Regions from separate parts of the Clostridium chromiireducens genome, predicted to be linked through region 1. Evidence: riboswitches for the same ligand, from Rfam matches in the RefSeq annotation. Region 1 holds a riboswitch; each other region holds the start of a gene.
The links. A riboswitch is a leader RNA that binds a small molecule or an ion and turns the genes downstream of it on or off. The one in region 1 is predicted to bind cyclic di-GMP.
Positions count from the first base shown of each region.

Region 2: another riboswitch for cyclic di-GMP. It lies ahead of D2A34_RS18250 (methyl-accepting chemotaxis protein); the one in region 1 lies ahead of D2A34_RS10225 (hypothetical protein).
Region 3: another riboswitch for cyclic di-GMP. It lies ahead of D2A34_RS01800 (prepilin peptidase); the one in region 1 lies ahead of D2A34_RS10225 (hypothetical protein).
Region 4: another riboswitch for cyclic di-GMP. It lies ahead of D2A34_RS25160 (helix-turn-helix domain-containing protein); the one in region 1 lies ahead of D2A34_RS10225 (hypothetical protein).

Region 1 covers NZ_QXDJ01000002.1:1,050,844-1,059,070, reverse strand. The annotation lists gene D2A34_RS10260 (aspartate ammonia-lyase) at 1-1,379, shown strand, start outside; gene D2A34_RS10255 (DUF6304 family protein) at 1,684-2,301, opposite strand; gene D2A34_RS10250 (hypothetical protein) at 2,415-2,771, opposite strand; gene D2A34_RS10245 (phosphatase PAP2 family protein) at 2,872-3,384, opposite strand; gene D2A34_RS10240 (bacteriohemerythrin) at 3,611-4,000, shown strand; gene D2A34_RS10235 (GGDEF domain-containing protein) at 4,080-5,165, opposite strand; gene D2A34_RS10230 (response regulator) at 5,352-5,735, opposite strand; cyclic di-GMP riboswitch class II at 5,863-5,946, opposite strand; gene D2A34_RS10225 (hypothetical protein) at 6,177-6,380, opposite strand; cyclic di-GMP riboswitch class II at 6,479-6,562, opposite strand; gene D2A34_RS10220 (hypothetical protein) at 7,161-7,889, shown strand.
Region 2 covers NZ_QXDJ01000004.1:533,739-541,965, reverse strand. The annotation lists gene D2A34_RS18285 (P-loop NTPase family protein) at 1-625, shown strand, start outside; gene D2A34_RS18280 (class I SAM-dependent methyltransferase) at 646-1,452, shown strand; gene D2A34_RS18275 (GNAT family N-acetyltransferase) at 1,449-1,775, shown strand; gene D2A34_RS18270 (CatA-like O-acetyltransferase) at 1,861-2,508, shown strand; gene D2A34_RS18265 (GNAT family N-acetyltransferase) at 2,587-3,120, shown strand; gene D2A34_RS18260 (GNAT family N-acetyltransferase) at 3,248-3,652, shown strand; gene D2A34_RS18255 (GNAT family N-acetyltransferase) at 3,945-4,427, shown strand; cyclic di-GMP riboswitch class II at 4,551-4,632, shown strand; gene D2A34_RS18250 (methyl-accepting chemotaxis protein) at 4,802-6,532, shown strand; gene D2A34_RS18245 (VOC family protein) at 6,754-7,206, opposite strand; gene D2A34_RS18240 (helix-turn-helix transcriptional regulator) at 7,334-8,227, shown strand, end outside.
Region 3 covers NZ_QXDJ01000001.1:435,715-443,941, forward strand. The annotation lists gene D2A34_RS01790 (type II secretion system F family protein) at 1-716, opposite strand, end outside; gene D2A34_RS01795 (GspE/PulE family protein) at 738-2,429, opposite strand; gene D2A34_RS01800 (prepilin peptidase) at 2,555-3,307, opposite strand; cyclic di-GMP riboswitch class II at 3,463-3,545, opposite strand; gene D2A34_RS01805 (type IV pilus twitching motility protein PilT) at 3,696-4,727, opposite strand; gene D2A34_RS01810 (methyl-accepting chemotaxis protein) at 5,371-7,086, opposite strand; gene D2A34_RS01815 (HTH domain-containing protein) at 7,283-7,537, opposite strand; gene D2A34_RS01820 (hypothetical protein) at 7,593-7,784, opposite strand; gene D2A34_RS01825 (hypothetical protein) at 8,073-8,227, opposite strand, start outside.
Region 4 covers NZ_QXDJ01000010.1:45,550-53,776, forward strand. The annotation lists gene D2A34_RS25155 (sensor histidine kinase) at 1-1,077, shown strand, start outside; gene D2A34_RS25160 (helix-turn-helix domain-containing protein) at 1,142-1,951, opposite strand; cyclic di-GMP riboswitch class I at 2,227-2,316, opposite strand; gene D2A34_RS25165 (FtsZ/tubulin family protein) at 2,767-3,819, shown strand; gene ileS (isoleucine--tRNA ligase) at 4,524-7,637, shown strand; gene D2A34_RS25175 (LacI family DNA-binding transcriptional regulator) at 7,890-8,227, shown strand, end outside.

The DNA.
Region 1 (8,227 bases):
CAGCAGAGGCTTATTATGGTGTACAATCTTTAAGAGCTAATAATAATTTTCATATAACAGGAAAAACTTTGCATAAAGATTTAATAATAAGTCTTGCGGAAATAAAAAAAGCAGCTGCAATTACTAATAGAGATGCAGGTCTTTTAACTACTACTATTGCTAATGCTATAATAAATGCTTGTAATGAAATTATTTGTGGAAAATTACTTGAGGAATTTATAGTTGATCCTATTCAAGGTGGTGCAGGAACTTCTGCAAATATGAATGCTAATGAAGTAATAGCTAATCGCGCTATTGAATTACTTGGCTCATTCAAAGGCAACTATGACATCGTTCATCCAAATGATCATGTTAATATGGCTCAATCAACTAATGATGTATTCCCAACTGCTGGAAAACTAACAGTTTTAAAAATGCTTCCAAGAACAATTTCGGAGCTTCATAGTTTATATAATGCTCTTAAAATAAAATCGTTAGAATTTGATAATATAATAAAAATGGGACGTACCCAACTTCAAGATGCAGTTCCTATGAGACTCGGACAATCATTTAATGCTTTTGCATCAATGGTAATGCGTGATATCAAGCGTTTAGAAGAAGCTCAAAAAGAAATGCTTACTGTAAACATTGGCGCCACTGCTATCGGGACATCTATAAACGTGAGTACTGAATATTTTGAAAATATCATCCCAAACCTAAGAAAAGTCAGTGGATTTAAAATAGAGCAAGCCAAAGATTTAATTGATGCTACTCAAAATCTTGATAGCTTTGTAAGTATTTCAAATGCTTTAAAGACATGTGCTGTTAATCTTTCTAAAATGGCTAATGATCTTAGATTATTGTCCAGCGGACCTAAAACTGGATTTGCTGAAATAAACTTGCCTCCAATGCAAAATGGTTCATCAATTATGCCAGGTAAAGTAAATCCTGTTATTTTAGAAGTAGTTTCCCAAGTTGCATTTAACATTATAGGTAATGATTTTACTATAACTATGGCTGCTGAAGGCGGCCAGTTAGAATTAAACGCCTTCGAACCAGTTCTTTTCTATAACTTATTCGAATCTATCGAAACGCTTCAACATGCTACTAGAACTTTAGTAAATAACTGCGTTTTAGGAATAACTGCAAATGAAGATAGATGTAAAGAACTTTTAGATAACAGTGTAGGAATGGTAACAGCTCTTTGTCCCTATATTGGATATAAAAAATCTTCACAAATTGCAAAAAAATCATTAGAATCCGGCATTCCTGTGAAGGAACTTGTATTAAGTGAAGGATTGCTATCATTAATGGAATTAGATAGAATTCTAGATCCAATTTCAATGACAGAATTGAATCCTTCAATTATTATGGAAGAGAAAGCAAGCGAAGCCATTTAGATGCATAATATATATTTTCACTTTTATTTTTATTTCACTTTAGAAAAAGGTAGTAATCTTCTATGCGAATACAAAAAATTACTGCCTTTTTAATCCTTTTATAATTTTAGCTAAAGATTTATTTATGTATATTTCTATAAAACATGAATATTTTTTACTTATTTACGTATACTTATAATGTACATGATCTTAATAAATTGTTGTATTAACCTAAAGAGGCAGCATATGCAATATATGCTGCCTCTTTATTATTTTTCCTTTTCTAATCACAATAACTTTTCAAATAATCTCCAAACATCGAAACTCAACTTATACAATATTCATTATTTATATAAGTAATAGGTATTTTCTCATATCTCTCAAAATTCTTATTATTTTGGCTACTCCATAAATTCATATAATCTTTATTTAAATCATTATCTAACTCTTGAGATATTATTTTTCCACGTAAAGGATTTTCCTTGTTGGACTCAAAGTAAACCGCTCCAAATATAGAAGAAAAATTATCTTCTATTTCATATCCTCTAGGCAGTTCCTTCTTTATTTTATGCAGCAATTCATATAAGTCATATCCTTCCACTTCACAAGTTACATCTTGCGAAAATAAAGAAAGTGAATTATTATAATAATTCTTTTGTCTTTCAACATGCAGCACAAACTCTTCTACATAATAGCTTTTATTATAAGCCAGCAGCAAAGGAATCTTAATATCTATAGAGTATTCTACTAATTCATTATCCTTTAATTCAAAAGTATGTTCAGCTCCTTCAAGTCCCTTAGTATAAAATTCAAAGTTGAAACTATCATTTTCAAAAATGTTATTCCTTACTTTAAGCCGAAAACCACTTTTTGAAAAGTATACCTCTGCTTGTTCACACCCAAAATTATCAGTATACAAAGCAGAATATTTTAATTTGACCATATAGTATATATACCCCTCCTATATTTAATTTTTCTCTCCTACCCATTTTTCTCAAATTCAAAAGTCCAAACCATCATACCATAATTATCCATAAATTTCAAAGGTTATTTTCGTTATAAAATAAAAGTTAAATTTTGGGGTTCAAAAAATGATAACTCATGCTTTTTAGCAAGTTCCTGAATTAAATCATTTACATATTCAGCCTTGCTTATCACACAAGACATTATTATATGGCCCTCAGATTTATCAAAAGCAATACTCCAAGGACATAAATCTAAGTTATTTATTTCCTCTTCCCCGATATCATCTATTTCCGGATGTTTTGATGTTAATTCTTCATAGAAATCCTGTATTCGTTGCGTCGGCCCAATCAGCGAAGTATCCCCTTCACATAATTTCTCATATAGTTTTCCTGCCTCTTCTTCATTTTTAACACTTTTACTATGCCACACTGCACAATCCCAGCTCATTATTTAATCCCCCTGAAAATTATATTTTGATTGTCGTTTCTATGGAATTTTACATTTAATATCTTTTTATACCAATTTAGTATATTCTTATTATAAGATATTATTTTTCTTTTTTGAAATAATATTTATTAATATTTTTCTTTTTAATTTCCTTAAATATAAATATAGTTGAACCACCTATCAATCCCCCGATAATAGCACCCGCAAAAACGTCAGACGGATAATGTACATATAAATATAGTCTAGAAAATCCAATAAGAGTTCCTAAAATAAGCGCACAAATTCCTGCTTTTCTGTTCATATAATATATAATTACTGCAGATGCAAATGAACTCATTGTATGCCCTGATGGAAATGAGAAATCCTTTGGCGGACTTATCAGAAGCACATCTAGTATTGGTCTTGCATCGAAAGGACGAGCTCTAGCAACCAAAGGTTTTAAACTGAAATTTCCTACAATTAAACATAATAATAATGAAAATATAATCATATATCCATATTTTCTATACTTATTACTTGCAATAAGTATAAGTCCAGCAATAGACCATATTGTTAATTTATTCCCCAAACTTGTTATCAAAGGCATTGCTATATCTAAAATAGTGTTTCTCATATGCAATTGAATAAATTGTAGGATAGTATTATCTATACTTTGAATAATATTCATATAACCACATTCTTTTCCTTTCTGTATAATGATAAAACAATATTTAGGTTATTCACCTAAAAAATAAATATCATTTTTATTTATCTATAGTCATTTTTCGTATTTAAAAGTATAATTATAATGTATTTAACTATTTCATTATATTATATTTATAGAAAGAAGGTAATTATTTATGTACAAATTTAAAGATGAATATAGAACTGGAATTGATTTTATTGACGAACAACATAAAGTACTCTTTGAGATAGCTGATAAAACTTATAATCTTTTAAAAAATGATTTTGCTCTTGATAAATACGATAGAATAGTTGGACTAATAGAAGAATTACAAGATTATACCGCATTCCATTTCAACGCTGAAGAAGAATATATGCAAAAAATAAATTATAAGAGAATGTTTACTCAAAAAGTTGCTCATGATGCTTTTATTAAAAGAATCAATGATGTAAATTTTTCAAAGATAGATGAAAATCAAGAAGAATATATAACTAAAATCCTTCAACTTTTAAATGATTGGCTAACTGAACATATACTAGAAAACGACATGCTTATCGGAAAATAAGTTCTTTATTTAGAAACTCCTTTTAAAAAAGTTCTAGTTATAATACTTCCACCATGCATTATAACTAGAACTTTTTTATTTACTTATTATCAGCCGAACACACTCTATCTCTTCCAGTTTGCTTTGCTTTATATAAAGAGTCATCTGCCTGTTTTAGTAGCATTTCAATATTATCAGTTGATTCCGGGTAAGCAGATACCCCTACAGAAACAGTAATTCTTATTATTCTACCAGCAACAATTTCAAACTCATGATTCTTTACTTCATCACATATTCTTTTTCCTATATCTATAGCCCTATCTTTAGAGCAATCAATTAGTAAGACACAAAATTCTTCTCCTCCAACTCTTGATACAGCATCAAATACTCTACAAGTATTTTTTAAAATAACAGCTAATTCTCTTAAAATTATATCTCCAACTGCATGACCGTATGTATCATTAACACGCTTAAAATGATCTATATCAACCATTAAGCAGGATAACTTTTCATCCTTTTCCTTTGCATTTGCGACACTTTTATTAAATATCAAATCAAATTGCCTTGTATTATTTAATCCAGTCAAAAAATCTTTTGTAGCCTCATTTTTATATCTCTTATACAATTCATTTGATGACCTAACATATTTTAATAAATAATAAGACAATATAGCTGCAATCGTCGAAATAATAAAATACTCCAAAAGTATCTTAAAAACATTATCCTCATTAAATAACAAGTAATAATATGTACCTATTATGAAAAACGTATTAACTAAGTATATCGCCAACCACTTTTTAACCATATTTAACTTCAATTTACTAATTATTGGATATGACAATATTATTATTAGAATTTGAAAAACTGCAACTATTGATGATTGATTTATTCCAAAATATAAAGTCCTAAATATAACTACAATTATTCCTGTAATTAGTGACGGTAGAATTCCACCAATGTAATATATTAACATTAATGCTATAACTCTTAAATCTACTAAAGTTTTTGTACTGTCAATATTTATTGAGTAAATCATCATACCTATTGCGAGAATTCCACCTCCTAAACCAAGTAAAATATTTGTGCAAATTTTGGAGTTGCATTCAAAAGGTGCATCCTTAAATAAATGTCCACCTATAAATATTGCTGAAATTAAAAGAAGTATATTAATAAAAAAGTTACTCATTATCCTCACCTCCAATTCTATTTCTTTAGCTATAGGTATATAAATAATAGTTATTGTTTAAAATTTATTATTACAATTATACCACTAACTACCTTTTATGACAAATAGTTTGTATTTAAATTAAAAGCCCAATACAAGGCCAATTTTAGCCTTGTATGAGCTTTTGATTTATTAGTTTATCCATGGTTATTTCGAAAATATTTTTTCCACTAGTTCAATTAATTCATCAATAATCATATCTTTTTTTATAAAATAAGTAGCCCCCAATGCTTCACACACACCTAGCTCGTTCGAAAAGTTATTTTCTCCACCGTCTGAAAGGACAATTACGTTTATATTACTATATTCTTCTCTTAATTCTACTACAAGTTCTAAACCAGTTTTTTGTGGCATATATATATCCGTGATTATTAAATCAATATTTCCTGATTTTTTATATATCTCGATTCCTTCTTCACCATTTGATGCTTCAATTACATTATAATCTGCATTTTCCAAGATAAGACTTATAAATTTTCTAACACTTGGCATGTCCTCAACCAATAATATATTTTTTTGCTTCTCACTCATTACTTTTCACCCTTCCTTTTCTGATTTTACTATACAAACTCAATATTTACGCAATAACTCATTTTTTATATTGTTATCTATTTCATATATAAAAAAAGACCAATAAAAACTAATATATTTCTAATTAGTTTAAATTGGTCGGTTGCACAACTAGCTCTAAATCCTTAAAGTGCCCAAATATAAAGAATTTTTCATAGCTTCCAATCTTGATATTATTATTCGAAATTTATGTCTATGTTATCATAATTATGCAAAAGATTCAATATTAAACATATAATATGTTAACTACAAATTCGACATCGTTCGAATAGATCATCATTTCTTCAGAAAGTTTAATCTAATTATTCTCTTTTCTTTCGTTCTCTTCTTGTTTCTTTATTTTGCTTAAAGTAATCTTTATTGTATATTCCATATCTTCTGTACCTCACACTAAAATACTCATTAAAATGAATAATGAATCTTTATATAAGTATTATCAATTATTTTATATTTGAATTTCGCTTTAATGCTATTAATAGCTGAGATTTTTTCTAAATAATACATATCTGCTAAAGTTAAATCTCCTAATTCTGAAACAAATTCAAACTCTGAGTTTGTTTTCAAATTATCATTTATAACCTTTATAATTTTATCTCTTGTATTCATAACACATCCACCTCTTATATAAATAATTTTAAAATTTAATTTATCACTTATTTTATAAATAAAAAAACCAATCAAAACTAATTATAAAAAATAAATTAGTTTTGATTGGTGGGTTGCATCATTAACTCCAAATTCTCAAGATGCCCAAATAAAGAGAATTCTTCATAGTTCCCAATCCTTGTATACATATGTAATTTTATGTCTTTATATGTATATATTATCACATTAATACAAGAAAAATCAACATTAAATGCAATATTTTCCTAATAACATTGTAAATTTTATTTAATAACTTTATCAATTATTGTGTAAACCTTGTCTAAATCTAGATATTTATAGTCTTTTACACAATTAATATTCTGCCACCTTATATTTAAATAGCTTTCGACATTGCTTTTTATTAATAAAAAATGCATGCTTTATAATAATTTTTATGTGACAAAATCATAACAATCTAATGCTATCTAATTAGTTTATCTTTTATTATAATTTTAATTTTAATTTCTAATTATCAAACTATACATAAAATACCTATATAATCTCTAAAATGTTTTTTATTTATTCTCTTACATTTAAATATATAATTTTACAATAATGTACTATATAATTAATTATATCTATAAATAAGATGGAGATATATAATGTTTAAAAATAGATTATATACAAAAACATATATTGTGGTAAATCTATCTATAACATTATTTACTTAATACATTCAAAAAATAACACAAGATAAAATAAATTTATTTATTTTATATATAATTTTTAGGGGGAAATAAAATGAGAAACGTAAGATTAATAGCAAGTTCATTAGTAGTAGCATCAATATTAGCATTAAATCCAATCAAAGCAAATGCTGAATGGATACAAGATAATAATGGATGGAAGTATACAGAAGGTAACTCATATGTAAAAGGAACATGGAAATCAATAAATGGAAATTGGTATTATTTTTTTGCAGATGGATATATGGCGCATAATACTTCAATAGATGGATATTATGTAAATTCAAGTGGAGCATGGGTTACAAATTCAAATTCATCTTCGTCTACAACTTCATCTGAAACTAAAATTGTAACTTCATCAAGTCCTCAATATTCTGTTGCTGATATAAATGATGAATGGAGAACAAAATACTTTAGAGGACAGGTAGGTCTTTATAATGGAGTTAAAAACACATACTTAGATAATATAACCAAGGCAGTTGGAGATGGTAGTCTTTCGCCAGAAAGCGCTAAATCTCAAATAAATGCTATTGATGGCTGGTCAGAACCAGACGGCGTAACATCATACAAGATTATTTCCGTTGATGTTAATGTTTATGAAACTCCAATTAATGATCCTCTAAAAATTTTGGGGTCATTTTATCAAAATAGAATGTTAATTGGTGGAACATATGAGAATTCATATGCATATTATGATTCTTCAACAGGCCAATATAGAATTGTTCTGGTTGCAGTTGATTTAATCAAGAGAATAACTACTACTACTACTACTGTAATCAGATGAAATTAATTTAATACATATATAAAGAGAGTCCTTATGGACTCTTTTTCATATTTTTGATTTATTAGATTCTATCGCAGTGGCATGGCTTTACTTCTAAATATCTGGATAAAAATTCATCTGTACTTTTATCCAAATTAGATTCAGCCCATCCACGTTTAAATTTTAGAATTTCTTTTTCTACACATGATAAAATATTCCATTGTTTTGGATAATCATATTCTTTACCCCCTACTACCTTTTATTGACCATCCCCCTTCTATAAGCGTACATGTTGAGTTTCCTAATATATTACACGTATAATTAATTATAGTTGTGTATAAAAAAATACACACATCTAT
Region 2 (8,227 bases), on a different contig from region 1:
TGATATAGAATTACAGCAAGTTCAAAATATTGGAGTTATGAAGAATTCAGGCGTAGTTATACCACTTTCAAAGGTAAATGGAGAGTTATTTAATAAGATAATTCCTTTTAAAATATATGATTGTTTGCCATGGGAAATAGAAAAAGCAATTATGCTAGAGCATTGGGAAGAGTTTGCCAAGCAGGCAAACAAAGAAATGAATATTTATGTTTTTAATTGTTGTTTTTTACAGAATCCATTATGTGAAATGATGATGAGGTTTAATTTTCCTTATGAAAATATTCAAAAGTATATAACAAGCATTTATGAACATATAAAGACTCTAAGTCCTGTGATAATTTATTTGCAAAATTCTAAGGTAAAAGAAAGAGTTTCTGAAGTTGCCATGGAACGTGATGATGAATGGCTTAAAAGTGTTATTGATTATCATACTTCCCAAGGGTATGGAAAGTCAAACTCTCTTGAAGGCTTTGATGGATATATTTCATGTATTGAAGAAAGACAAAAAGTGGAGCTGAGTATTTTGAAACAGCTGCCAATTGAAAAAGTTATTATCGATATGCCTTTCGAAGATTGGGAAAGAACACATAATATAATTACAGATTTTATTAAAGAAAGAATATAAATTAGAAAGATGGTGGATTTATGAAAGATTACTTACATTTAAATGCAGATAGATTTAAAGGATTTGCTGATGTTTACAATAATGCACGACCTGAATGTCCTGAAAAAGTCATAGAAATATTGCTTAAGTATTTAGGTGAAAGTCCATCTGTTGTTATTGATTTAGGATGTGGTACAGGTCTTTCCACAAGAATTTGGAGTGATGTAAGCAAGAAAGTCATAGGAATAGAGCCAAGCGATGATATGATTAAAATAGCAATAGAACAGGCATTAGATTTAAATAATGTAAAATTTGTTTCTGCATTTTCAGACAATACTGGGCTTAATGATAGTTCTGTAGATATTGTTACATGTTCTCAATCATTTCACTGGATGAATCCAGAAGCTACTTTGTATGAAGTTTCAAGAATATTAAAAGATGGAGGTGTTTTTGCAGTCTATGATTATGATTGGCCACCTGTTTGTAATTGGGAAGCAGAACTTGAATATAACAAACTTTTTGAGAAAGTAAATGAAATTGAATCCACATATGAAGGAATTAAAGATAGCTTTGTCAGATGGGATAAGGAAAATCACCTTTCCAATATTAAAAATAGCAATAAGTTTAGATATGTAAGAGAAATAGTTTTTTCAAATACTGAAATGTGCACTTCACAAAGATTTATAGAAATTGCTTTAAGTCAAGGAGGGTTACAGTCTATTATTAAAGCAAATATAGATGAAATAAACCCAACTTTAGCATCTTTTAAAGAGAGAATTATTGATATTTTTGGTGATAAAGAATTTAAAATAGATTTTTCCTATCGTATGAGGGTTGGTGTTAAATAAAAATAAATAGTGATTTAAGTTGCTTTGACGATGGAAATTTCAAGTTCTATAAAATCACAGATAATGAGGAGACCTTAGGATATGGTGGTATAGGTAAGATGAAAAATAATCAGAAAAATGTTGATGTAGACAATTTTAGACTTCCACAGCATAGAAGGAAAGGTATTGGCAGAAGTATAATGATAAACCTGAGCAAATTTGCTATTTCGCAAGGGTTAATTCCTATTGCAGGATGTTGGCATGGCAATACAGAAAGCATTGAACCGTTGATAAGTAGTGGCTTAATTCCTGAAAATAGAATTTTCTATGTAAGATTCCGTTAAAATCGTAAGGAGACAAGTAGTTAATAATTTTGAAGATTAGAAATAAGAATTATAAGATTAAAATATAAGGGGGAAATAAATTATTATGGGGTTTAATATAGTTGATATGGATACTTGGGAAAGGAAAGATCGTTTCAACCATTTTTTTAATAATGCGAAATGTACATACAGTATTACAGTTAATCTTGATATTACTAATCTATATAATTATATAAGAGCTAATAAGTTAAGACTTTATCCAACATTTACGTGGATTGTTTCAAAAGCTATAAATAATCATAAAGAATTTAAAATGGCTTTAGATGAAGATGGCAGATTAGGATTCTTTGATGAAATTGGTCCGAGTTATTCTGTATTAAGCGATAAGACTAAAGTAATGAGTGATATGTACACAGCATTCAATGATGAATTTTTAAGTTTTTATGGAGATATGGTAAATTCTTTAAACAGTCATAAAGAAGATAATAATTTTAAAACACAATTTCAAAAGAATTTTTTTATTGTCTCATGTCTGCCTTGGTTTAATTACACATCTTTTAATGTAAACAACGAAGGAAGTAGTCCTTTCCTGTTTCCTATGGTAACATGGGGGAAGTTCTTTGAAGAAAATAATAAAATTATTATGCCGGTAACCATCCAAGTTCATCATGCAGTTGCTGATGGATACCACTGTTCATTATTCTTTGCATATGTAGAGAAAATATCATTAAATCCAGAACAATATTTAAAGTAAATTCAAAGCATTTACACAATACTCTTATAAGTTCATATAATTGACGGCTAAATATAGCTATTTCAAAGGAGGGAAAACATGGTTTATTTTGAAACACAACGGTTAGTATTTCGGGATTGGAATGAACAAGATTTATATGAATTTCGGATAATGAATAAGGATACCATGGTAATGAAATATTTTAATAAAACACTTACTGAAGAGGAAACAGATAGATTTTACAACATAATTCAAGATGAATTCAAAAATTTCGGCTATGGCCTTTATGCAGTTGAAACTAAACATAATAATGATTTCATTGGTTTTATTGGATTCCACTTAGCAAACTTCAAATCTGAATTTACTCCGTGCATTGAAATAGGTTGGAGACTTAAATATGAAGCATGGGGTAAAGGGTTTGCAACAGAGGGAGCAAAGGCATGTTTAAAATATGGATTAGAAACACTAGAACTCAATAAAGTATATAGCTTCACTTCGAAAATAAACATTGAATCAGAAAATGTAATGAAGAAGATTGGTATGATAAAGGTTATGGAATTTGAACATCCGAATATTATTGAGGGCAGTCCTTTAAGGAAACATGTACTTTATTCTATTGATTTGAATAAGTGATTTTGTCCGCACTTCATACAAAACTATAACATAAGTGGAAATATAAGTCTATTTGGTATAAAACTATGGTGATATGGCCAGTTTGGAAGAAAGGTAAGTAAATAAGCAAGAAAGAAAGTGGTTTTTAATGAGGATTAGATTTGCTGAAATAGAAGATTTAAAGATTATTTCATTATATGATAAGCATATTAAAATGAATGAATTAAAAAATCTTATAGGGTTAGGTAGAGTGCTAATTCTAGAAGAAAATAATGATTTTTGTGGGTGGCTAAGATATAACTTGTTTTGGGACAATACACCATTTATGAACATGCTTTATTTTTTAGAAAGTAAGAGAGGAAAAGGTTACGGAAAAAAATTAGTTGAGTTTTGGGAAATTGAAATGAGAAAGTTAGAGTATGAGGTTGTTATGACTTCAACAGCTTCTAACGAATATTCGCAACACTTTTATTTAAAATTGGGATACAAAACAGTAGGAGGTTTTATGCCAGAAGGAGAACCTTATGAAATTATCCTATTAAAACATTTATAATTTGAAGAAGTGACAAAGTGCTCACCACAAAATTGTGGTAAGTAAAACTTTCTATTTTATAAGTATATAAAGAGACCTTTACAAAATATGTTATAATTAATTTATAATGGTAAAAAACGTGAAATTCGTGAATGATAATATTTTAGAAATGATAAATAGTGATATTACTAAATTTTTCGGTTCTGAACATATACCTTATAATCACGATTAAAAATATTTCTTGAACTAATAAATAATCAATTTGAGTTTAAAGTTAAGTATTATAAATAGTAATTTGGTGGGGTGAGTAGATATGAATATAAAATTTGATAAAATGACTGAAGAAGATATTTTGAGTCTTATAAACATAATGAAAAGAGCTTTTGATTATGATACAAAAATTCATTTGGGACAAGAAACTGGTGGGCCTCCAGGATACGATGATGGGTCATTTTTAAGGAAATGGGGATTAGATAAAGAAGCGACTTCTTATTGTATATACTTAGATAATGTTCTTATTGGTGCCACAATTCTTTGGATTAATGATAATGATGAAAATTATTTAGGGAATATATTTATTGATCCTGATTATGAGGATAAAGGGATTGGAACAAAAGTTTGGAGTAAAATTGAAAGCATGTATCCAAATACAAGAGTATGGAGTACTGAAACGCCTATTTTTTCTCATAGGAATCATAATTTCTATGTTAATAAGTGCGGATTTCATGTAATAGAAATAAAAAATCCGAAAGATTTAGAAGAAGGCAGCTTTATTTTAAAAAAGGTAATTTCATAAATTTGAATTTGGATTTCGATACTGAGTCATATTAATAACTGTTGATTATTGTAAGTTAATGTGATAAAATTTCACATATTGCAATATTTAACCAGTAAATAATGATGTGTAACTATGTCAAAAATATGATTTGGGAGCTATGAAGAATTCTTTTATTTGGGCACTTTAAGAATTTGGAGCTAGTTGTGCAACCGACCAATCTAAGCTAATTATTTTTTATTAATTAGTTTAAGTTGGTCTTTTTTATTTAAAGTTTCAAATATAACTGATTATTAATGAGATTAGAAAGAGGTGATTTAATCAACAATACGAAATAGCAAATAAGAATTGGGGAATAAAACATAAAATAATCATGTGAGTTGAGGGCTAAATTTATGATAAAAGATATGAAGATTAAATATAAGTTATTTTTGTTAATTATTATTTTTATTTTAGGATTTTCAGTTTTTGGATTTTATACAAATAAAGTTATAACTGATACAAAAATCAATGGATATACATATAAACAAATAATTATGGGGAAAGATCTAATATCAGATATACTTCCACCTCCAGAGTACATAATAGAATCACATCTTACAGCATTGGAATTATTAAATGAAGATGATAAAAGTAAGATTGAAGAACTAGCTAAATATGAAGAAAAACTCGAAAGCTACTATAATGAACATCACGAGTTATGGGTTAATGATTTACCTGAAAGTGAAATGAAAAGAATTTTTGTGGAAGATTCATATAAATCAGCTGAGGAATATTTTAATGTTTTAAATAACGAATTTATTCCGTGTATAAAAAATGGAGATAAAGAGAATGCAAAATTTATATTAAATAATAAATTAGAAGAGTTATATAATAATCACAGAAATTCTATTGATAAAGTCGTAGAACTTGCAAATAAGAACAATTTATCAATTGAAGAAAGTGTTAATAATAAACTTAAGTTTGATTATATTATGTCAATTTTGATAGCTTTCATTATAATTATAGCTGTTGTTGCATTTTGTATGTATATAATAAAGAGCATTACATCTCCTTTATCATTCTTAAAAAAACATATACAATCTATTTCAACAGGAAATCTTAGAGGAAGCATACCTGACAAGTGGCTAGATTCAAAAGACGAATTAGGTGATATAACAAGAGCTACTAATGAAATGCATAATTCTTTAAAAGAAATTGTACAAGCTATAATGATGGAAACAAAGAACATAAATGATGTTATCACAATTTCTAGCAATAATATTATAAAAATTACGGGGAATTTAGAAGAGGCTTCTGCTGTAATTGAAGAATTGTCAGCAGAGGTTGAAGAAACTGCTGCATCAACCGAGGAAATAAATGCTATTTCCGAGGAAATAGAAACAGCAGTAGAACATATATCTGATAAAGCACAAGATGGAGCTATATCAGCTAATAAAATTAATAGTAGGGCAAGTGCACTTAAAGATGGTTCTGTAATGCTTCAAAGGCAAGCTACCGAAGCACATTCATCAATTAAACAAGCAATGAATGAAGCACTAGATAAAATTAAAAGTGTTGAAAAGATCAAAATGCTTACTAATGCAATTTTTAATATTTCTGAGCAAACTAACCTTTTAGCATTAAATGCAGCTATTGAGTCAGCCAGAGCAGGAGAAGCTGGAAGAGGATTTTCTATAGTCGCAGAAGAAATTAGAAAATTAGCAGAGAATTCAAAAATAACTGTAAATGAAATACATAATGTAGTTGATATAATATTTGAGGCTGTAAATAATCTTAGTGATGTCTCTAAGCAAACATTAACATATATTGAAACAAAAGTTTTAGATAGTTATAAAGAGTCAGTTTTAGTTGGAGAAAACTATGAGAAAGATGCTTTGTACATAAAGAATCTAGTATCAGATTTAAGTGCAACATCAGAGGAACTTTTGGCATCAATAAAAACCATAACAGAATCATTAAAGGAAATATCAACAGCAAATAACGAATGTTCAACGGGTACAAGTGAAGTTGCTGACAAAATATTAAATATAAAAAATAATTCAAATGATGTGCAAATTGAAACTGAGAATTTAAAACATGGTATGAAGCATTTAAATAGTCTTGTATTAAATTTTAGCATATAACTATATTTATATTTATTGCTTGGATTCATTTTAATTATAATGCCATTGTACATAAAAAAATCTATTAAATTATTTGTGTAAGGTAATACAAACTATACCTATAGCTGAAGCATTTTAAATTATTATAATTTAAAGTGCTATTGTAAAAAAAACTCTATCTTAGTATATATTTCAATAACTATGATAGAGTTTTTAATTATTATTTATCACAAGAATAATTTTTACTTTAACCTCTCATCAAAACATAATTGAATTTGAATACCAAAGGGGTCTTCAATAATACCATATGCTTTACTAAATATATTACTCGCTAATGGTACAATTATTCTAACTCTTTCATCTGTAATCAAGCTATTATAGAATTGTTGGATTTCTTCCAAATCAGCACTTTGAACACATAGCGAGGTATTATTACCAGCTTTGTACTTTTCGTTAGTATCCATTGGATTTTCATTCATCATAACTTTAGTCTTACCTATTTTTAAAATAGAGTGAGAGATGTGATTTTTATTTTCGTCATTAATTTCTATTGATTTATCGCCCATCTTTGCCAGGTCTTCATATGTTACAATCATTAACTGTTCTGCATTAAAGTGTTTCTTGTAAAAATTAATAGCATCTTGTGCTTCTCCATTCATTGAAAGGAAAATAGCAATTTCTAGTGTTGTACTCATAATATTAATCTCCTTCGTATAATTAATTAGATATCAATGACTATATTATTGATATAATTAGAGTATAATACTTAAAGGTGTCAAAATATGAAACCTTTATTCAGGAAAATTTTACAATGGAGGATATATGAAAAAATCAGAAAGATTAAACCATATGATGATATATTTAAATGACTTTGATTACTTTAATTTAAGTGATTTAATGAATAAATATAACATTTCAAAAAGTACAGCTTTACGTGATATTAGTTCATTAGAAGAATTGGGAATGCCTATTTACGCAGAGCAAGGTAGATACGGAAGATATGTTATATTGAAAAATAGATTATTGTCACCTATTATATTTACCATAGATGAGGTATACGCTTTATATTTTGCAATGCTCACACTTAAAGCATATGAGTCTACGCCTTTTCATTTAAGTATAGAGAAACTAAATGAAAAATTTGAAAGCTGCCTATCACGAGAACAAATAAAAGAAATTAATAAGATGAAAAAGGTCTTAAAATTTGAAGCATCTAAGCATAATAGTGTTAGTCAATTCTTAGATAAGATTCTAGAAAGTGTTATTAATGAAGTAAGTTGTAAGATTAAGTATTTGAAAAATAATAAAACTGTAAATTATCATATACAGTTTTTTGAGATTTCCTCTAAATTTGGACAGTGGTATGCCAGTGGAATAGAGCTTGATAGTAATAAATACAAAGTTTTTAGATGTGATAAAATAACCTCATTAGAGTTTAGTAATGATAAGTTAGAATTTCCAATTGAAAAATTAATAAACTCTCCTTTAGAGTTTTACAAATCTGATAAAAGTATTCAGTTTGAAATAGAAATTTTAGATAGTGCAAAAGATATTTTTTATAAGGAAAATTATCCCACTATGAAAATAGAATTAGGAACAAAGACAATTATAAAGGGATTTTTTAATAAGGGTGAAGAAGACTTTATATCTGAATATTTTCTTAGATATGGTACTTCTATTAAGTCAGTTAAACCACAATCGTTAAAATCCATTATT
Region 3 (8,227 bases), on a different contig from region 1:
AGGAAAATATTTAATCCAAATCCACATGCACCTATTAAAATGATAACAAACATCCAATTATTCCCAATCATATCGCTAAGTCCCAGTAAAAATCTAGTAGACCAAGGCAGAACTGTTCCACTTTCCTTGAATATTTCTGTGAAAGTAGGCATTACAGATGTTAATATAAATACAATTGCTCCTATAGACACCATTCCAAGTACGATTGGATAAACCATAGCACTTTTAACCTTATTATTAACCTTATTTTCCTTTTCATAATGGGTCGCCATTCTAAGCATTATTGAATCTAAGTTACCACTTGCTTCACCTGAAGCCACTAAGGATATTAAAAGTTCTGGAAATACATCCTTATACTTTCTCATTGCATCTGATAAAACTCCACCTTTTGCAACTTCTTCGTTTATATCTCCTGTTGCTTCTCTTAGTTTTTTATTTTCAATTTGATTTGACAATATTTCTAGACAGGTTAAAATCGGAACTCCTGCATTTAACATAGTATAAAACTGTCTACAAAATATTGATATATCTTTAAGTTTCACTTTACTATTAAACTTAAGTTCAATATTAGCACTTTCTGATATCTCTTCTATCATTAAAGGATAATATCCGTTACCCGAAACAAAATCCATAACTTCTTCTTTCGAATTTGCTTCATAATGCCCCTCAATTTTCTCCCCATCTGAGTTCATAACTCTATATTTAAATTTTCCCATATAAAATCACCTCCTAGAAGTTTATTTTTTAACCATTGCAATTGTTGAAAGCTCTTCAATAGTGGTTATTCCTCTTAAAACAAATTCTTTACATTCGCTTTCCAATGTCTTCATTCCATTAGCTATGGAAATATCTCTGATCACATCAGAATTTCCACCTGAATTTATAGCTTCCCTATGCTTTCTAGTCATTTCCATAATTTCATAAATACCAATTCTTCCTGTATATCCTGTTTCATTACAATATCCACAGCCACTTCCTTTATAAAGAATGAGTGGCTTGTCTATTTCTTGTCCTAAAAGTTCTTTTTCATATAGATTTGCTTCATATGGCACTTTGCATTTATCACATATTCTTCTAACTAGTCTTTGCGCTACCACGCCCATAACAGACGTTGAAACTAAATAAGGCTTAATCCCCATATCAACAAGTCTTACTATAGATGAAGGAGCATCATTAGTATGAAGAGTACTTAAAACCAAATGTCCTGTAATAGCGGCACGAGTCGCAATTTCTGCTGTTTCCTCATCTCTTATTTCCCCTACCATTACTATATCCGGGTCTTGTCTCAAGATACTTCTAAGACCACTTGCAAAAGTCAAACCAGCTTTTTCATTTACATTTACTTGATTAACTCCATTCATAGTAAATTCAACCGGGTCTTCTACAGTAATAATATTTACATCACTAGAGTTCAATTCTTTAAGCACTGAGTACAAAGTAGTAGATTTACCGCTTCCTGTAGGTCCGGTAACTAAAACTATTCCATGAGGATTAGCTATTATCCTATCTAATCTTTTAATATTGTCCTCACTCATTCCAAGTCTATTCTTACTTAATACTGAACCGCCAGTATTAAGAATTCTTATAACTATTTTTTCACCGTTAACTACTGGAAGTACAGATACTCTTAAATCTATATCTTTCCCGTCCACATTTGTCATTATTCTTCCATCCTGAGGTATTCGTTTTTCTGCTATGTTTAAACCAGCCATAATCTTTATTCTTGTTACTAACGGTCCTAAGCTTTCTATTCCGAGAGTATTAATTGTTTTTAACTTTCCATCTATTCTATATCTAATTCTGATTTCATATTCAAAAGGTTCTATATGAATATCTGATGCCTTTAACTCTACAGAATTCTTAAACATATAATCAACCATTTTAACAGCAGGTGCGCTATTAACCTCATTTATATCTTCAGCCGAACTAGTTTGGGACTGCTTAACTGCTTTCAAGCTTTCTTTTGCCAGCTGTATTGCTGCATTATTAACTTGCTGACTGCTATAATATATTCCTATAAATTTTTTAATATCATCTTTTTTAGATATAAATGACTCTATCTCAAATCCAGTAGATATTGCAACATCATCAATGGCAAAAATATTTAATGGATCTGCAAGAGCAACTTTAATCTTATTGTTATCAAAACCAAATGGAATTAACATATATTTTTCACACAAATTCTGAGGTATCAAAGTTATTGCTTTTCTATCAAAATTTATTGTATTTAAGTCTACTTTTTTTATTCCAGTTTGCTGCTCTATAGCTTCAATTATATCTTCTTCAGTTATAATTTTACTTTCAAGTAATATTTCTCCAAGCTTTTTACCAAGCACTTTTTGGGACCTTAATGCATCTTGCAATTGATATCCCGTAATTTTGCCCGCATTTACAAGAATGTTCCCTAACCTTCTTTTTTCAGTCGCCATTATATGTTTAACCCCTTTTATTTGTTATAAATGAAATAAGTATTGTGTCTTCAATATTAGTGTAAATTCAGCATGAAAATTATACAAGTAAAAACATTGTAAAAGATAAATATATATATACACCTTTATGTTAATAATTCGAAATATATTCTTAAAATTTCTGTACTATAAAACATAGAAATTATACTCCCTACTGCTATAAATGGTCCAAAAGCCATCTTTTCTTTTAGTTTTTTTAATTTTAATAAAACAATTATTATTCCTATTATACCTCCTAAGATTATGGCTAAAAATAATCCCAGCATAATTGCTTTTGTACCTAGAAACAACCCACAAACAACAGCAATTTCAATATCTCCTTCTCCCATTCCTTTAGTCAGAAATACAATTAATCCTATAATTCCTCCGCCTATTAATCCTCCTAAAATTAAATTAAGGACTCCATTTTCATGCATAAAATATTGCGTTAATATAAATACAATCCCAACTATTCCACTCAAAATTGTAGTGCTGGTAAACACATATTGAGTATCAAAATCTATCATGGAAATTACTATTAGAAACGATACGAATAAACAATATTTTATAGTAATTAGAGTTATGCCAAATTTCAAGTATATTAATAAGTAGAATATCCCATTAAGACACTCAATGAGCGGATATCTTATGGAAATCTTTTCACCACAATATCTACATTTTCCCCTGAGAAATATATAACTAATTACAGGCACCAAATCTAGATAACTCAATTTGTGTTTACAGCTGGTACAATGTGACGGGGGAAATGCTATCGATTCTTCCCTAGGAATTCTATGTATACATACATTTAAAAAACTTCCTATAACTAATCCCAATACAATTATTAATCCATAATCCAATTTACTCTCTCCAATACCTCTGTAGAAATATTTCTTTTAAATTCTCAGGTAATATAATTCAAGTTATTTTTAAGAACCTTTTAATAATTCCTTATACTTCAGGCAGTTATTTTTGCTTCTGAAAAGTATGCAAAAAAACCCACCTAAGATACTATAACTATAAAGGTCGGTTGCACTATTAACTCATCACATATAAAGTGCCCAAATAAATATATGAATCATCGTTCCCTATAACATATAAATGCTATTTCTATTCAATTTTGATTATACCTTATACAAAAACATACCATCTATTACATATATTTGAATTTTATCACATAACATCTTAATAGTCTACAATTCAAATATATATTTCCTCATAAGTATGAAAAACCTTATAATATAATTTCTATCTATTAGTTTGTATCCATTTTTCATACTCTTGTCTTGTAATTATATTACTCATAACTAAATTTCTTAAGTCCATATCCATTGTCTGCATTCCAAATTTGGATCCCATTTGTATAAAACTATCTATTTGCTCAAAGTTACCTTCTCTAATTAGATTTTTTATACCTGGAGTACATACCATTATCTCCATTGCTGCTGTTCTACCTTGCCCTGAAGCTTTTGGAATCAGAACTTGTGATACAACACCTCTCAATAAAGACGATAGCTGAATCTTTACTTCATTTTGATGACTAGACTCAAATGAATTAATAATTCTGTATATACTATTTGCAGCACCCAAGTTATGTAATGTAGAAAAAACCAAGTGACCTGTTTGTGCTGCTCTTAATGCTATTTCAATAGTTTCTGGATCTCTCATTTCTCCAAGTAATATAACATCTGGATCTTGTCTAAGTGCAGCTCTCAAACCCATTGCATAACTTTTAGTATCTTGTCCAATCTCTCTTTGATTTACCATAGACTTATGGTTTTCGTATATATATTCTATTGGCTCCTCAAGAGTAATTATGTGCTTATCCTTAGTTAAATTTATTTCATTTACCATAGCTGCAAGCGTTGTACTTTTACCTGAACCCGTTGGCCCTGTAACTAGTACCAAACCATCACTTAATTCAGTAAACGATTTTAGTGCTTGTGCGGTTGCCAAATCTTTAAGTTTAGGTATAGCCTCTTTAATTACTCTCAGACATATTGCATAACTTCCTTTACACTTATATGCATTGACTCTGAAATTCCCCATTCCAGGTCTATTATATTTAAAATCAATTTCTCCATCTTCTAAAAATTCGCTAAATTTATCAGGAGCTAAATCCTGAATATATTCTCCAACTTCTTCATGAGAAATTATATCTTCTTGTATCTTAACTAATACCCCATCTATTCTTACCTTAGGAACTTGTTCAGAAGTAATATGTATATCAGATGTACTACTTATATCAACGGTATCTAATAATTTATCTATTTTAGCCACGTTCTGTATCCTCCGCATAAAAATTAGAATATTTTATAAAATTATTATATCATTACTAAAATAGTACTGTCACCTCAATTTTTTATAAAATTCTCTAAATATTTAATTTAATACTAAAAAATGATAGTTTTCCGTCAAAACTCATTACCACAAAAGGAATTTTTTTCTCCTTTTTATAATTATATTTAATTCTCGCCATACACCGTATTGTATAAATTTATATTTAAAACAATCACATCCAACTAGCAAATTAAATAATACATAATAATAAATAAAAATGTCTAAATATAATCTATATATAAAAACTCACAAAAAATATATTACAAATTTCTCAGTATTTATAAATATCATATAATTCTACCACATTATCGCTTAACTTTGGTAATATAATTTTAGTAATAATATTACATGGATAATGAAAATGTTGATGTATGATTAACATCAATTTTGAAACAAACCAACTTATGCTAAACTGCGAAAACATTATCTCTATTTTTCCTTATACTTTTAAGAAAAAACACTTTCAATATTGATAGCTATGCATATCAATATTGAAAGTGTTATTATCTTAATGGATATACCATCATTCAGGGCTTTCTTAACTCTTCTAAATGTTCTATAATTTTTTTATAATTAATATATTTTACACCTTAAACTTCTGTACCATATCAGTTAATCTTTGTGCTAAATCCGCCTGACCTTGTGCAGATTTTGCAACATCATTAATAGCAATAGTTATTTCATTAACACTATTAGATATTTCTTCAGAACTTGCTGCTGACTCCTCTGCTGTTGCTGAAACATTCTGTATAGCAAAACTTATTTGCTCAACTACTTCACTCATTTGCCTTGAAGAAACCGAAATCTCTTCAGTAATATTATTAACAAATTCCGAATCCTTTTCATACTGAATTCCTGTGTTATGAAGGAATTCATAGTTTGGTTTTACATCATTCTCCATAAATTCAAGTACATCTTCCCCGCTTTGTGAAAGTTTAGCAACTGCAACTTGTACTTGTGTAACCATCCCTTTAATATTCATAACCGCCTCAGCAGATTGTTCTGCAAGCTTTCTTACTTCATCAGCAACAACAGCAAACCCTTTTCCTTGTTCCCCAGCTCTTGCTGCTTCAATGGCTGCATTTAATGCAAGTAAATTAGTCTGCTCTGCTATAGTTCCAATAGAATCAGCCATAACTTTTATCTCTTCTACAACCCTAGCCTCTTCTATAGCCGTTAAAATATTAGTACGATTTTTTGTATATATAACAGTACCTTCTTCTATATTTTTTGAGGCTTTAGTTTTTATGTCTAGTGCACGTTTTTTTATCTCACCTACTGATACCTCTGCCTCATTCGCTCTATTTGTAAGCTCATTAGTACTAGCACTTATTTCCTCTGTTGAAGCACTTACTTCTTCAGTAGTTGCGCTTAAATCTTGAACCCCTCTAGCTATTTGTTCTATTGATTCATTTACTACTTCCATTTTTGATGAAACCTCTTCAGCAGTTGCTGATAATTCCTCACTAGTTGAACTTATATCACTAGCACTATTAATTATTTCACCGACTAAATTTTTTATGTTTTGACTAGCTTGGTTCAGTGCTTTAGCAAGACTTCCAATTTCATCGTTTGTATCAATCATTATTGATTGAGTTAAATCTCCACTTCCAATAGCTTCAGCAAAAATTAATACTTTCTTTAATTGCTTTGAAATCCAAATTGATATAGAAATTCCTAAAATGATTGCAATAATTAAAGCAAAAGAAACTATTGCAACTATTTTATATAAAGAGCTTTTATACATTGAATTATTCTCTTGATATGAATTATCTGCTTGATTAACGTTTATCTTTATTAATTCACCTATTTCATTATATATTTTCGTCCTTATTGGCGTTAATTTAGTATAATTTGCATCGGCATCGGTATAATTATTTTCATTTGCCCGTTGTATTACCAAATCATATGCTCTTTTATACTCATTTAAGTCATCTTTAAGCTTATTAAATGTTGGCTTTTCCTCATCAGATAATATTGATTTTTCATAATCTAATATTATTGCATTTGTTTCATCATATAATTGCTTTATTTCATTTTCAAGTGACTCATTTTGGTTATTCAAATTTCTTTGGGAATCAATTTTTAATACATTAAATCGTATATCACTAGTATTTTGCCTTATTGTTGTTAATTTCTTTATTGATTCAAGATTATAGTCATGCATTGAAGTTGCATTAGAATTGATTGCCTCCATATTATTAATTCCAATAAATCCAACCACAGCTATAAATAGAGACACTAAGATAAATGCAGATATTAACTTTTGTATAGTCTTTAAATTTTCAAACAGTCTCAAAAAAATACCCCCTAAAATTATTTAATTATTATTCTTATTACATTTTTCTACACTTTTATTTAATTATCGTTAAATTTCATTTAAGCTTAAGATATAAAAAAATAATAATTTTTGGAGCAAAACATTATTTTATGACAAAAAATAAAAATAATAGAGCAATAAAGAAATAAGTGTAGATAGTTAAGTGATATCTCACTTAATGTCTACACTTATATAGTACGAAATTGGAATTTATGGTTCTAATTCTTTCAAGAAAAAAACGTAATGACATCACTGTTTTAGATATTTTATATTTACTTTCTAAAGAAACTAATTTAGAATTTTCTACTAAATCATTAACTTCTTTTTCACTAACTCCAGACATCAATGCAATTGTTTCTGCCGAAATATTATGATATTCTAATAAAACTTGCAAAAATGCTCCAATTTTAAATGATGTATAAATAATCATTCCTTTACAGTTTATAAATATTATGCGGACAATAAATTAAGTGTAACAACCGTATTTAAAGGCCTTCATTAATTACTTTCCACTTACTATCCTTGCTTTCTCGTGTTAACAAAATTAACCTTTTCTGGTCGTAGCCATCCTCATCTTTAGTATGAACTAAAAAGAAAATTGAATTGATATTCTTATACTTTGAGGTATCATTTCCTATAAACCACTTATATATCTTATCCTTTTCATCATTACTCATATTATAGTCTATACTTTCAATTGCATGTGGTAATTTAATATGCTTATAATGTAATTTTACAACCTCTTTAGCCGCTTCAATTTCTTTATCTGTAAAAATTGGTCAATCATCATTATTTGATATAGTTAATTCTTGTTGGCTGTTTTCTTTTTCTGTTTTTACTTTTGAAATATTTGTGCAACCACATGCCATTACTAAACATAAAAATAATACAAAAACTATTTTTTTATTAATAAATTATCCTCCATTCAATTACTACATTATAATTTACTACTATATAATTAGCTATTATTTATCTTCTTTCATATCAAATTCTTTCACGTTCAATTTTATTATAGTACCCTCTGTTTCTCGCTCATTTACTGAATAATTAAGACTAAAATAAAGATTATCCTTAATACTACTCATATCTTCTTCACTAAACAATTCCTCTGAACTTATTT
Region 4 (8,227 bases), on a different contig from region 1:
CAACAACAAAATAAACCTGAAGGTTTTAGTGGAAGATTAGATGGAAAACCAGCACATATCCCTCCCAATTTAATTGTTATTATATATAAAAATAATACTTTTGAAGCCATGAGTAAAAATTTATACTTTAGTGAAGAGAATTTACCAGTGATTCCATTAAGTGCAGAGGATGAGATAGTTACAATTACAAGTGGTGGGTATAGTTTCAGGGGTATAGTAGTTAATAATGGCGAATATAAAATACAAGTTCTTGCTAATATTGATGCTGAAGAACGTTCATTAAGCAGATTAAGAAATTCTATTATAGCAAGTTTAATTATACTTATTATACTAGCAACATTACTTTCAGCATATCTAGCTTCTAAAGTAATAAAGCCAATTAGGGAAGCTTATGAGAAACAGGTTTATTTCGTTCAAGATGCATCTCATGAAATGAGAACTCCATTGGCTGTAATTAAAGGAAAACTGGAACTATTAGCTCATTCATGGGGAGATACTATAGATAATCACTTTGAACATATTTCTAAGATGATGACGGAGGTAAGAGGACTAGAAAAACTAAACAGTGATTTATTACTATTGTCAAAAGAAGATTTAGATTTAGCTGTTAATATCACGAGTTTTAAACTAAATGATTTTATTGATGATTTAAGTGAATTTTATTTGGATTTAGCGGAGATTAAGGAAAAGACCTTTAAAGTAAATGGATTAGAAGAAAATATATCTGTTCAATGGGATTATGATAAGGTAAAAAGATCAATAGTAATTTTAATTGAAAATGCATTTAAATATACTAATGAAAATGGTGAGATAATATTAAGTGTAGAGGATATGAACAAATATGTTAAGATATCGGTAAAAGATAATGGAATAGGAATTAAGGAAGAAGAACAATCTCGTATATTTGATAGATTTTATAGAAGTGAAGCTGTTAGAGGAGAAAATATTGGTGGTACTGGAATTGGATTAAGTTTATTGAAATCAATTTCGAAAAATTTTGGGATAAAACTGAAAGTTAACTCAGAGTATGGTAGTGGATCAGAGTTTATTTTAATAATCCCAAAGATAATAAAGTAAGAATATAACAAAATAAGAACAAGTTAGAATAATGATTTTAACTTGTTCTTATTTTATTAATAAATTATCTAAGCCCAAACAGCCTACCCATAAAACTTAATTTCTCTTTAGTAGTATCCATTTCCTGTTGGACATAATAAGCGCGCTCTATAACATTTTTGAATCTTCTAATTTCATCAATTAAATTTATATCCCTAGAATTAGAAGCTTCATTAAACTTATCAAATTGTAATTTTAGAATATCTTCTAAGGAAAGTTTCTCTGAAATTAAATTATCTATTTTTAGAGATAGCTCATTATATAGGTTATTTTTTTCTTCATAAGCTTTCTCAAATTTATAGTCAATGTATTCTTTTATTTCTTTTAACATATCTTCCTTAAATAGTTTTAATTGATCATTTTGTTCCGATGCGAGGTCAACAATTTTTTTAATGCGTAATTCATTATCTTCTTTAATCTTGTTTGATAAAGTTTCCTTTAAACTACTAATCTCTTTATTTTCAAGATCAATTATCGTTGATATTATTTCTTTAACAGATAAGGAATTACTTTCTTTAACTTCAACTAATTCTTCCAGGTTCAATGGTAGTGATTCACAGTATTTTTGAATCTCCTTAACAGTCATTCCTTTATTTTTCAAGTTAATTAAAAACTCAAGTTTATCTATATCACTATTGGTATATCTAAACTCTTTATTTAAAATTTCAATTTTTAGAATGTTATCAAAAACATTAGTATAATACCGTATACTACTATCTTCTTCCCCTAATAAACTGGCTACTTGATTAATTGAATAATGTAATATATCCCCCCTTTTTATGTTTTTTACAGTTAACTTATCAGGAATATGCATATATTTATCTTCATAATCCATAATATTTTAAACCCCCTCTTTTAGGTTAAAGTAAAGTATTAATTATCGCAGTTAAGTTATTCTGATGTATATTGGAAAGTAAAAGTATAAGAGAAAATTTATATAAATTATTTTTAAATACAAATAGTTTTTTGAAATAGAGTATTTGAGAATATTGTAGGCAATTAACTATAAGATTAGTTGCGTTCAATAAGTTTTCAAAAAATAAAGGTGACTATATAATAATAGTCACCTAAATATAACAAAAGTAAAAAAACATCTTATTATAATTATATTTTGGCAACCTGACAATCATAGAAAATTAAATTTTCCTTAGACTCATGGCTTTGCGACCCTACTTTTCAATAAGTGTGCTAGTATCATTTATAGTTATAAAAAATTATATTTTAAAAGAGCTTGTTTATGTTTTAATTATAGAATAATTAAAACATCTTATCTATAAATATTTTCTAATTTCCATGAAACTCAAGAAATAACTTTCGAAAATAAATATATTTTAGTATGTAAAGTTAACTTTATAATATAAAGTTAGTAATATGTAATAAGTAATATTAAAATTGTACATTCATTAATATTATCGACAGATTATAAAGTGTTTTTACCTTATTCGATTATATTACTTATTTTAACCTTAAATTACTTATTTATATTAAATATCCTTTAAATATTAATAAATATAGTATAAAATTGTAATGTAATAAAATATTTCTAATAACTATTATACAATAAATACAGGCATATAAAAATCAAAAAATCAAAAAATCTTTTAGAATAGTAAAAAATCCGATATATATTGATTAAATAGGGGGATTATTATGGAAAAGAGCAAAATATTATTAGTTGCATTAGGACAAGGTGCTGGTAACATTGTTGATGGTCTGTTAGGTAGAAATAAGAATTATAATGGATTATTTTTTAATAGTAGTTTATTTGATATTAAACCATTAAAAAATGCAAATATAGATAAAAACGTTTATTTATATCCAGGGACAGATGGATCTGGCAGAGATAGAAATAAATCAAAAGAGATGATAAAAGATAATGCAAATGCAATAGGAACTTTATTAAGAAAGTATCCTCAAACAGAAGTTATGGTTGTTTTTACAAGCATGGCAGGGGGGACGGGATCTGGCGCAATCAAGACGTTCATACAGATAGCTTCAGCTGCTATTCCAACTACAAAAATTAATGTAGTAGCAATTCTTCCAAGCCTGACAGAAGATCAACTATCATTTAAGAATACAATAGAATGTTGGAATGACATTAATGGTGTAATTGATTCAATTAGTGATATTAAGTTTGTTGATAATAATAAAAGAAATACTTATAAAGAAATAAACAATGAAGTGATTGAAAGCTTAGATTTAGCATACAATCTAATGGGAATTCATATTGATGGAAATATTGATAAAAAGGATTCGTTTAGAATAAATACTGCTGAAGGATCTGGTATTGTTTTAAAGCTTTATGATGGTTTAAAGGATGAAAAGACGGCAATAGATCTGGCTATAAAAAACAGTGTATTTGCTCAACCTGACACATATGATTGTGATTATTTAGGGATAAATTTAAAAATAGACGGATACGATCCAAATGAAGTATCAAAATGCTTTGAAGTTTATAAAAGCACATATATTACCTATAACAATGATTTCAATATAGTTGTTCTAGGTGGATGTGACACACCTACTGAGTCAATTAAGTTAGTTAAAATGGCGTTAGATGATAAATCTAAAAGAAAATTATCAAGGAGCAGGGACAGGGGAATCATTATAAATATTGATGAGAATGTTGGTAAGGAAAATAACCCTAAAATTGAAGAGTTAAGTGAGTATAATAATGATGAATTAGAATTCTCTTTTGATTAAATATATAATAATATAAAAAGCTATTTCTAAGTAGGAATTACTACACCTACGTAGAAATAGCTTTTTTATTTTATATTAAAAGTATATATTAGTACTTTATAATAAATTTATGGATCAATATATACAATTATAAACCTTATTGCAAGGTATGCATGTGCCAATATCATAATCTATTATTTGTCCACAATTATTGAAAAAACATCATGGTTACCTTTTCTCTGTTATATTTGATGTTAATGAATACAATATAACATTTAGGTAAACTATAGGTAAATAAATAAGTGTATTAATATTAATAGAACTTTATCTTACAAGATACTATTAATTGACATTTAAAAATCATTAATATATAATATTACAATAAAAGACTATGATTAGGAAAAGTACCTTAGATATTATTTTTAGAGAGTAGCTGTATGGTGCAAAGCTATAATAAATCTCGGAGAAAATCACCTAGGAGTTGGAGACTGAAAAGCATTAATGCCCAATAAGTTATCACGTAACAGCCTGCGTTAAAGGATAGAGTATGTATGTACTTGAAATAAAGCATTTAATATTATTTTTTAGATGTTTTGCCTTAGGTGGTTTGCGAATTCAACTTCGTCCTGTAGGATGGAGTTTTTTTACGTTTAGAAAAATATATAAATTTTGAAAAATTATTGAGGAAAATATATAGTTTACTCAGAATGAAAGGGGAATTTTTAATGTACAATAAGGTAGATTCGTCAAAAGGTACCGTCAACATGGAAAAAGACATAGCAAAGCTTTGGAAAGAAAGAGATATTATCAAAAAAAGCTTTGATTCAAATCAGGATGGAGAATATTTTACTTTCTATGATGGACCTCCAACAGCAAATGGAAGACCTCACGTTGGTCATATTTTAACTAGAGTTATGAAAGATATTATTCCAAGATATAAAGTTATGAAGGGACATAGAGTTCTAAGAAAAGCAGGATGGGATACTCATGGTCTTCCAGTTGAACTTGAAATAGAAAAGAAGCTTGGAATTTCAGGAAAAGAGCAAATTGAAGATTTCGGTGTAGAAAATTTCATTAAAGAATGTAAAGATAGTGTATTTTCATATGTTAGTTTATGGGAAGAGATGTCACATCAAATAGGATTCTGGGTTGATATGGAAGATCCATATGTAACTTATCATGATGATTATATAGAATCAGAATGGTGGGCATTAAAGAAGTTATGGGATAAAGGTTTATTATATAAAGGTCATAAGGTAATGCCTTACTGTCCAAGATGTGGAACGGCTTTATCATCTCATGAAGTTGCTCAAGGGTATAAAGATGTTAAAGATTTAACTGCAACTGCAAAGTTTAAAGTTAAAGGAGAAGAAAACAAGTACATTCTTGCTTGGACAACAACTCCTTGGACATTACCATCTAACTTAGCATTATGTATAAATAAAGCATACACATATGCTGATGTTAAAGTTGGTGAGGAAGTTTATGTATTAGCTAAGGACTTAATTGGAACTGTTCTTGGAGATACAGAACATGAAGTAATCAAAGAATATAAAGGTGAAGAATTACTAGGTACTGAATATGAACAATTATTACCTTTTGCTAAGGTTGAAGGTAAAGCATTTGTAGTAATTCATGGAGATTATGTAACACTTTCAGATGGTACTGGTATAGTACACATTGCACCAGCTTATGGTGAAGACGATAGTCTTGTTGCAAAGCAAAATGGTATTACATTTGTAAACTTAGTAGATGCAAGTGGTAACTTTGTTGAAGAAGTAACTCCATGGGCAGGAAAATTTGTTAAGAAGTGCGATGAAAGTATCTGTAATTACTTAGAAGAAAATAATAAATTATTTAATAAGCACAAACATCTTCACTCATATCCTCATTGCTGGAGATGTGACACACCTCTTTTATACTATCCAAAAGATAGTTGGTTTGTTGCAATGACTCAAATGAGAGATAAATTACTTGAAAATAATAATAAAGTAAATTGGTATCCTGATAACATTAGAACAGGAAGATTTGGTAAGTTCCTTGAAAATGTTATTGACTGGGGTATTTCAAGAGATAGATACTGGGGTACACCACTTCCAATATGGCAATGTGAATGTGGTCACAGAGATTGTATAGGAAGCAGAGCTGAATTAGAAGAAAAGGCAACTACAGATTGCAAGGGAATAGAATTACACAAACCTTATGTAGATGGAATCAAGTTAAAATGTTCTGAATGCGGAAAGGAAATGAGTAGAACTAATGAAGTAATTGACTGTTGGTTTGATTCAGGGTCAATGCCTTTTGCACAATGGCACTATCCATTTGAAAATAAAGAAAAATTTGAAAAGAATTTTCCAGCTCAATTTATATCAGAAGCTGTTGACCAAACAAGAGGATGGTTCTATACATTAATGGCTTTATCAACATGTTTATTTGATACAAATCCATTTGAAAACTGTATAGTATTAGGTCACGTATTAGATAAAAAGGGACTTAAGATGTCTAAGTCTAAAGGAAATGTTGTTGATCCATTTGAAGTGTTAAACAGTCAAGGTGCAGATGCTACAAGATGGCATTTCTATACTGCAAGTGCTCCATGGCTTCCAACAAGATTCTCAGTTGATGATGTTGCAGAAACTCAAAGAAAGTTCTTAGGTACTTTATGGAACGTATATTCATTCTATGTTTTATATGCTGAAATAGATAATTTTGATCCAACTAATTATGCTGATTTTGTTTCAGACAACGTGATGGATAAATGGATTATATCTAAGCTAAACACATTAATTGAAACAGTTGATGATGGATTAAACACTTATAAGATTACTCAAGCAGCTTTAGCTATTGAAGACTTTACAGATGAATTATCAAACTGGTATGTAAGAAGAAACAGATCTAGATACTGGACACAAGAATTAACAGATGATAAAATTGGTGCTTATGTAACATTATATAAAGTGTTAGTTAACCTAGTTAAGGTAGCATCGCCATTTGTACCATTTATGACAGAAGAGATTTATCAAAATTTAGTTTTAAATCTTGATAAGAATGCTCCAGAAAGTATTCACTTATGCACATGGCCAGAAGTGAATAAAGAAGCTATAAATGAAGAATTAGAAAAGGAAATGGATTTAGCTTACACATTAGTTAAGCTTGGAAGAAGTGCTAGAAATGCTGCTAACATTAAAAATAGACAGCCGCTTTCAGAGCTGCTTATTTCAACAAAATCACTTCCAGAATATTATGGAGATATAGTAAAAGAAGAATTAAATATCAAGATGGTTGAATTAGGAGCTGACCTTTCTAAATATGTTAACTTCGAAATTAAACCTAACCTACCTGTTATAGGTAAAATGTACGGTAAATTAATTCCTCAAATCAGAAAGGCAATTTCAGAAAAGAATCAAATGGAATTAGCTCAAAAGATTCAAAATGGTGGAAGCGAAACTATAGTTGTCAATGATATAGAAATAGTTCTTACAAACGAAAATCTTTTAGTTACTATGCAGGGATTAGAAGGTTATGCATTTGCAGGGGAAGGTGAACTAGGAGTTGTTTTAGATACAACAGTAACACCAGAACTTCAAGAAGAAGGGCATGTAAGAGAAATTATTTCAAAGATTCAGAACATGAGAAAAGATAAAGGGTTTGAAGTTGCAGATAGGATTAACCTTTATGTAGCAAATAATAATATGTTAATAGATATTATTAGAAAATTTGAAGAAACAATTAAGAAAGAAACTTTAACTTCTGAAATTATTTATAACCAAGAAACTGATTACTCAGAAACAGTTATAAATGGTGAAGTGCTAAATATGAATGTCGAAGTAATAAAATAATGAAATCGGCTAGGAATAAAAAGATTCTCTTGGAGTTCCTAGCCATTTTGTTTTATATTAATTCTAGTTAAAATAATACTAACTTATTATTATACTTAAGATCTTTTAATAAAATTATGAATTTAAGTTTAAAAACTATGATTTCTGACAAAACTTAGAATAAAATAATAAATTATTGTAAGTTCTGTTGATTTATAATGTAATATATTAGTATAATGAAATTATCTAGAAAAATTCAAAGGAGGAATAATAATGGCTACTTCTATTAAGGATGTTGCAAAAGAGGCTGGAGTATCAATTGCAACTGTTTCTAGAGTTTTAAATGATATCGATGTAGTAAACGAAGATACTAAGAAAAAGGTATTAGATGCAATTAAGAAACTTGGATATAGACCTAATATAGTCGCAAGAAGTTTAAAAACTCAAAGAACAAAAACAATAGGAATTTTACTTCCGGATATATCAAATCAATTCTATCCAGAGATTGTAAGAGGTGCTGAGGACGTTTCAAATATATACGATTACAATATAATATTGTGTAATTCAGACCTTGATATAGAAAAGGAAAAAGAATATTTAAGAGTACTTAA